DNA from 3 places in the Bacillus sp. ABA4_010 genome. Region 1 is predicted to be linked to each of the others. Evidence: predicted binding sites of a transcription regulator. Region 1 holds the regulator's gene; each other region holds the start of a gene.
What was found. The regulator LexA, encoded in region 1, represses DNA repair genes until DNA is damaged. The targets are predictions, from matches to a motif close to CGAACATATGTTCG.
Positions count from the first base shown of each region.

Region 1 (2,275 bases):
TTTATTATCGGGGCAGAAGGGTTAATGCTTACGGTTATTATGCTCTATATTGGAACGAAGGTGATGGAATTTATCATTGAGGGGCTCAATCCAAAAAAAGCAGTGACCATCATCTCGCAAAAACCAGACGAAATTGCGATGCAAGTTAACGTGTTAATGGATAGAGGTGTGACGGTTTTCGCAGGACACGGGTACTATACAAAAGCGTCAAAAGACATCTTGTACATTGTAATTAGCAAGCAAGAGGTCGTTAAATTAAAGAAAATCGTAAAGGCGACGGATAAAAATGCCTTCATTGCTATTCATGACGTACGTGACGTATTTGGAGAGGGCTTTTTAGACATTTCAAAAGCCTAAATATATAAATCAATCGAGTAAATGATTATTGAGGAAAGTCTAAAAAACTCTTGTGAACACCCTTCCATTTAATAAAGCGATGTCCAATTATTAAGTGAAATGTATATAGCTATGGCTATTATCACTCATTCTATCAATATAGAAAACTAACAGTAAAAAGAGGAACGGGGAAAGATTCAAATTTCCCTGTTCCTCTTTTTGATGAGTAAAATTATAACGTCTCTATTAGTGGATAGAGCGATAAACACCGATTACTTTTCCTAAAATCGAAACATTTTGTAAAATAATCGGTTCCAGCGTTGAATTCTCAGGCTGAAGGCGGATATAATTTTGCTCTTTAAAGAAGCGTTTCACAGTCGCTTCGTCTTCTTCTGTCATAGCGACAACGATGTCACCGTTATTAGCAGTCTGCTGCTGACGGACAATGACATAGTCCCCATCTAAAATTCCTGCTTCTATCATGCTATCACCCATAATTTCAAGCATGAAAATATGATCTTCAGGCGCTGCATATTTATCAGGGAGCGGGAAATATTCCTCCACATTCTCAATAGCAGTGATAGGTTGGCCTGCGGTGACTTTGCCGATAATTGGCACGTTAATCACATTGGCTTTAGCAATATGGCTTGTTTCATCGTTGTCTAAAATTTCGATAGCACGCGGTTTGGTTGGATCTCGGCGAATTAATCCTTTGCTTTCCAAACGAGCGAGATGACCATGTACAGTAGAACTTGATGCCAACCCGACGGCTTCTCCAATTTCGCGTACAGAAGGCGGATAGCCTTTTGATTTTACTTCTTCTTTGATGAAATCCAAAATCTCTTGTTGTCGTTTTGATAATTTTGTCATTCTCTCACCTCAAATCAACGACTTTGTTACGTTCATTATAGCATGGATAGAGAATAGATACAAACATAAGTTCGAAAAGGTGTTGACTAAAAACAAATGTTCGTACTAAAATAAGAACAGACATTCTGATGATGAGGTGATAAAGATGAAAAAAGCAGTAAAGTCCTTTACATATTACGTAACGTTTTTTATGATTTTAGCAGTATTTACATACGCTGTAACATCTTTTGCAAAAGGTCCTGACCTCGAAAATTATGCAACAATTACAATTAGTGCCGGTGATACGCTTTGGGAGTTGGCACAAGAATATAAAGAACACCACAAATTATCGGCAGTGGAGTTTGTCGAGTGGGTAGAAACAAAGAATAACATTCAATATAAGCCGATTATACCAGGGGAAGTAATTTACGTTCCCATTCTAAAGGAAAATTTTCATGAGGGACAAATGTTCGCCAGTAATTAGGAAAGCAGTGATCTAGATTGAAGGCTATTATTTATTGCCGGGTAAGTACGGAAAAAGACACACAAGAGACTTCGCTCTCTAGACAAAGAGAGGAACTGACAGAGCTTGCCGAACGAAATGGCTTTGACCTTGTTCATGTTGTGGAAGAAAAAGCGAGCGGGTTTGACATTGACCGAGATGGGATCATGGAAGTAATTGAATTCATCCAGCAGGAAAACATCGACGTACTGCTTATTCAAGATGAAACAAGACTTGGACGCGGTCATGCTAAGATTGCCCTATTGCATTTTTTTATGAAAGAGAATATTCAAGTATACACGATCAGCCACAACGGGAAATTGCATTTATCTGAATCTGATTCGATGATGCTTGAAATTATTAGTATTGTGGAAGAATATCAAAGGAAATTGCATAACGCTAAAATTAGAAGGGGAATGAAACGGGCGGTTGCAAGGGGGTATCGTCCTGAGAAGAATTTAAGAAATGCAGGAGAAAATGCAGGGAGAGACCGCAAAGAAATTCCCATCGAGGAAATTGTTCGTCTTCGGAGAAATGAGCTGACATTTGAGGAGATTGCAGCGACGCTGAGAGGGTTTGGCCATGACG
Region 1 is NZ_JBSWUN010000003.1:938,062-940,336, forward strand. It holds gene ACXAEO_RS05825 (YitT family protein) at 1-357, shown strand, start outside; gene lexA (transcriptional repressor LexA) at 583-1,206, opposite strand; gene yneA (cell division suppressor protein YneA) at 1,352-1,669, shown strand; gene ACXAEO_RS05840 (YneB family resolvase-like protein) at 1,687-2,275, shown strand, end outside.

Region 2 (2,275 bases), 640 kb from region 1:
TCCAACAGGGCCCCCGCGAAACTTTTCAATAATCCCCGTCAACAGTTTATGGTCAATATGGTCAAGTCCTAATCGGTCTACTTGAAGGAGTTCTAACGCTTCTCCCGCCAGTTTCGTCGTAATGTCTCCATCGCCTCGCACTTGGGCAAAATCACGAACACGGCGCAATAAGCGATTGGCAATACGCGGCGTGCCACGAGACCTTCTCGCAATTTCAACGGCGGCTTTCGCTTCAATCCCGACGTCAAGAATAGCAGCGGTCCTTTCTACAATATTAGCCAAGTCCTCTGTTTGATAATACTCCAAACGACTTAACACCCCAAAGCGGTCTCGAAGAGGTGATGAAAGCAACCCGGCTCTCGTCGTCGCCCCAACCAATGTAAAAGGCGGTAAGTCAAGACGCACAGACCGGGCGCTCGGTCCTTTCCCAATGACAATATCCAGACAAAAATCCTCCATGGCTGGGTAGAGAACTTCTTCTACCGAACGATGAAGACGATGAATCTCATCAATAAATAATACGTCACCTGGCTCTAAACTAGTTAAAATGGCTGCAAGATCCCCCGGACGCTCAATTGCCGGTCCTGATGTCGTCCGAAGCTGTACGCCCATCTCGTTGGCAATAATCGCCGCAAGCGTTGTTTTCCCCAATCCTGGCGGACCATATAAGAGTACATGATCCAACGTCTCATGGCGCATTTTGGCTGCTTCAATAAAAATCTCCAAATGAGATTTCACTTTTTGCTGACCAATATATTGCTGCAGCGTTTGGGGACGCAAGCTTTGTTCCAAAAGTTCTTCTTCTTGCATCGCATCCCCCGTTATAATTCGTTCATCCATACAATCCCCCTCTCCTTTTCCCGCCATCATTCTTTCTTCACTGTCTATGTTCATCTGTCCATGTCAAACCGGTCTCTATTTTAACAGCTTTTGCAAAGCTTTTTTAATATATTGATCCGTTGTCAACTTTTCTTTCATTAGCTCCGGAATGACTTTGTTAATTTCACGTTCCGCATAGCCGAGTACTTTTAACGCTTCAACCGCTTCATCCAACGCTTCTGACCCGCTTGTCATTGTGTCGAGCTCCTCAGCATCTGTAAACAAGTCTGGCATAACACCAGGCAGTAAATCTTGAAGCTTTCCTTTCAAATCTAAGATCATCTGCCTCGCCGTTTTCTTTCCGACCCCCGGGAACTTCACGAGAAACTTCTCATCTTCCTCTTCGATGGCCTGAACAAGCTGTGTTGGATTTCCTGATGCCAAAATCGCCAACGCTCCCTTTGGACCAATTCCTGACACACTCAATAACTTCATAAATAATCCTTTTTCTTGACGGGACGAAAATCCGTATAATGCAATGATATCTTCACGCACATAATGATACGTGTAAATGGTCGCTTCCTCTTCTAAATTAATCGTAAATACATACGGATTCGGCGTGAACAATTGATAGCCAATTCCATTGTTTTCGATGACAACATATTCAGGATTTAAGTACGTAATAACTCCTTTTATATAATCAAACAATCTATTCTCTCCCTCAATGATTTCACTTCGTCATTCTTAAACTGGTACTCATTTTCATATCCCAGTGTATAAACAGCAGACTACTGCCTATAAACAGACATTTTCTTTATGCTACCACATTTAAAATGAATTTGACTACTTCCATTATACCATGTTCAACAAACGTACGTTCCTTCATTTTAGGGCAGTTAGTTCCAACTTCATCTTCTCCGATTACCCAAGTTTTGAGGTCTAGATTCTACTGCCCATTAATACGAGACAAAAATTCACCGCTTCTGCATGCTAAACGTTCTTAAGTAGCCTGCAAAAGCGGTGAAAAACTTAGTCGTTTACGGGGAACGAAGCGAGTACAATTGAAAAAATTCCATAAGCGCTACATACTCATCCTTTGAATGAACCCGTATACCTTTTTTTAATTTTTGTCGATGATGACTTTCGAGCTTCTCTACATCAATTTGAAAAAACGATTGAATAACTTTTGTAGATTCAGCAGGGTCTCCTTCGTAAATGGACAAGATATTGTCAACGGAAATGCCTAAATAGCCGTTAGCCTTTAATAACGGAGAAATATCATCGACATACGTACGCAAAATCAGCTCACGTTCTCCCTCTTTAATCACCCTCCAAGGCTCATAAACCTCTAAAATCTCTTGTTTCGAATTGCTTGCATGACGGATGACTTCTTGACTGACCACTCCGTCCACATATACCCTTTCTAAAAAAACGGTGATGCCTTCTTCAACTTGTT
Region 2 is NZ_JBSWUN010000003.1:298,171-300,445, reverse strand. It holds gene ruvB (Holliday junction branch migration DNA helicase RuvB) at 1-840, opposite strand, end outside; gene ruvA (Holliday junction branch migration protein RuvA) at 916-1,527, opposite strand; gene ACXAEO_RS02640 (BofC C-terminal domain-containing protein) at 1,857-2,275, opposite strand, start outside.
Region 2: ruvA (Holliday junction branch migration protein RuvA) is a predicted target of LexA. The motif match lies at 1,687-1,700, and genes of this name have one in related genera.

Region 3 (2,275 bases), on a different contig from region 1:
AAAATTTTAAAAGGTAAAGTAAATCCTTATGGTTCTGCGGCTATGTTTAGGCAAATAGAAGAGGCAGTGTGATATGATGAAAAGTGTGAAAAGGAACGAAATAGGAGGTACATATATGAGAGCGCTTGTGTTTGAAACATTTGGAGGTCCGGAGGTGCTGCATGATCAAGAACTAGCAGAACCTATCATCGGCCCCCATGACATTTTATTAAATATGAAAGCAATCGGTTTGAATTTTGCCGATGTATATAGAAGAAAAGGAAATTATCATCTAGCAGGAGAACCGCCTTATATTTTAGGCTACGAAGGGGCTGGAGTTGTTCAAAAAATAGGAAGCGAGGTTACAGGTCTTAAGCCAGGCGATCGCATTGCCTTTGCGGATGTACCACACGCGAATGCCGAGCTTGTAGCGGTTCCGAAAGACAAAGCGATTCCACTTCCAGAAGGGGTTTCGTTTGAAACGGCGGCGTCTGTTTTGCTTCAAGGGCTGACCGCTCATTATTTAACGAAAGACAGCTATCGCATTCAAGCAGGTGATATTGCTCTTGTTCACGCTGCAGCTGGCGGCGTCGGGCAGCTTCTCGTTCAAATGGTGAAATTGCTTGGCGGAAAAGTCATCGGATTGACGTCTTCAGAGGAGAAAAGAAAAGCGGCGAAGAATGCCGGAGCAGATGAAGTATTTTTATATGAAGAGAATTGGAAAGAACACGTGCTTCAAGTAACGGAGAAAAATGGGGTGGATGTTACCTATGAATCCGTGGGGTCTACACTTATGGACAGCTTTGAGGTGACGCGTATCGGAGGCACGGTCGTATTTTACGGAATGGCCGGAGGAGATCCTGCACACGTTGATCCAAGAATGTTAATGGATACATCCAAAACCTTAACGGGTGGGGACCTTTGGAATGTGCTTACTTCCTATGAAGAACGGGTTGAGCGTTCAAACGAGCTATTTCAATGGATACAGGAAGGAAAATTGAACATATCAGCAGCCACAACCTTTCCACTTAGTGAGGGAGCGGAAGCGCATCGCTATTTAGAAAGCCGAAAAAGCATGGGGAAAATTTTATTAATTCCGTAAAAGAGGTGAGAGACAGATGGTGGTCAAAATCATATGTGGAATGGTCATTCCGTTTTTACTCGTTCTTTTCTTTACGAGAGTTACGTACAGTGTCACAGTGGGAACAGCGCTGACTGCCGTGCTGCTTGCGTTGTCTATTTATAAAGGATATGCCGATTATCCCGTCATCATCGCAGTAGATGTTGCTTCTGTCATCATTGGGGTCATTTACGCGAGGAAAATGCTGAGTGGTCTGCGTGTAAAAACATAATACGGATAAAAAACACTCATCAAGGGTACAAAACAAACTGAGATGAGTGTTTTTTTCTACTTTTGTGGATTTTGTGCAATTCTCTTTTTAGGGGAATATTAGTTCGTATTTTTGGAGTTTTACAGCTCATTTGTGCTACAATGAAAATACATTTTTCTGTACGATTGGAGGCAATTGTGTGAAAGACCAATTCGATTTAGTGTCTGCCTATTCCCCGCAAGGTGATCAGCCGAAAGCGATTGCGGCGCTTGTGGAAGGAATTCGGCAAGGGAAAAAGCATCAAGTACTGCTTGGGGCAACTGGAACGGGAAAAACGTTTACGGTTTCCAATTTAATTAAAGAAGTGAACAAGCCAACCCTTGTGATTGCCCATAATAAAACGCTCGCTGGCCAACTGTACAGCGAGTTTAAGGAGTTTTTTCCGAATAATGCCGTCGAATATTTCGTGAGTTATTACGACTATTACCAGCCTGAAGCCTACGTGCCTCAAACGGATACTTTCATTGAAAAGGACGCTAGTATTAATGACGAAATTGACAAGTTGCGCCACTCGGCTACGTCAGCGTTGTTTGAGCGTAAAGATGTCATTATCATTGCCAGTGTGTCCTGTATTTATGGCTTAGGTTCGCCAGAAGAATACAAAGAGATGGTCGTCTCTTTACGCGTTGGGATGGAGAAAGAGCGAAACGAGCTATTACGAGAGTTTGTCGACGTACAATATGAACGAAATGATATTGATTTTAAACGCGGGACTTTCCGTGTGCGGGGTGATGTCGTTGAGATTTTTCCAGCATCGCGTGATGAGCACTGCATTCGAATCGAGTTTTTCGGAGATGAAATTGATCGCATCCGTGAAGTCGATGCCCTTACCGGTGAAATTTTAGCAGAGCGTGAGCATGTCGCCATCTTCCCAGCATCCCACTTCGTGACACGAGAAGAAAAGA
Region 3 is NZ_JBSWUN010000004.1:338,366-340,640, forward strand. It holds gene ACXAEO_RS21185 (quinone oxidoreductase family protein) at 116-1,081, shown strand; gene ACXAEO_RS21190 (DUF2198 family protein) at 1,098-1,331, shown strand; gene uvrB (excinuclease ABC subunit UvrB) at 1,510-2,275, shown strand, end outside.
Region 3: uvrB (excinuclease ABC subunit UvrB) is a predicted target of LexA. The motif match lies at 1,424-1,437, and genes of this name have one in related genera.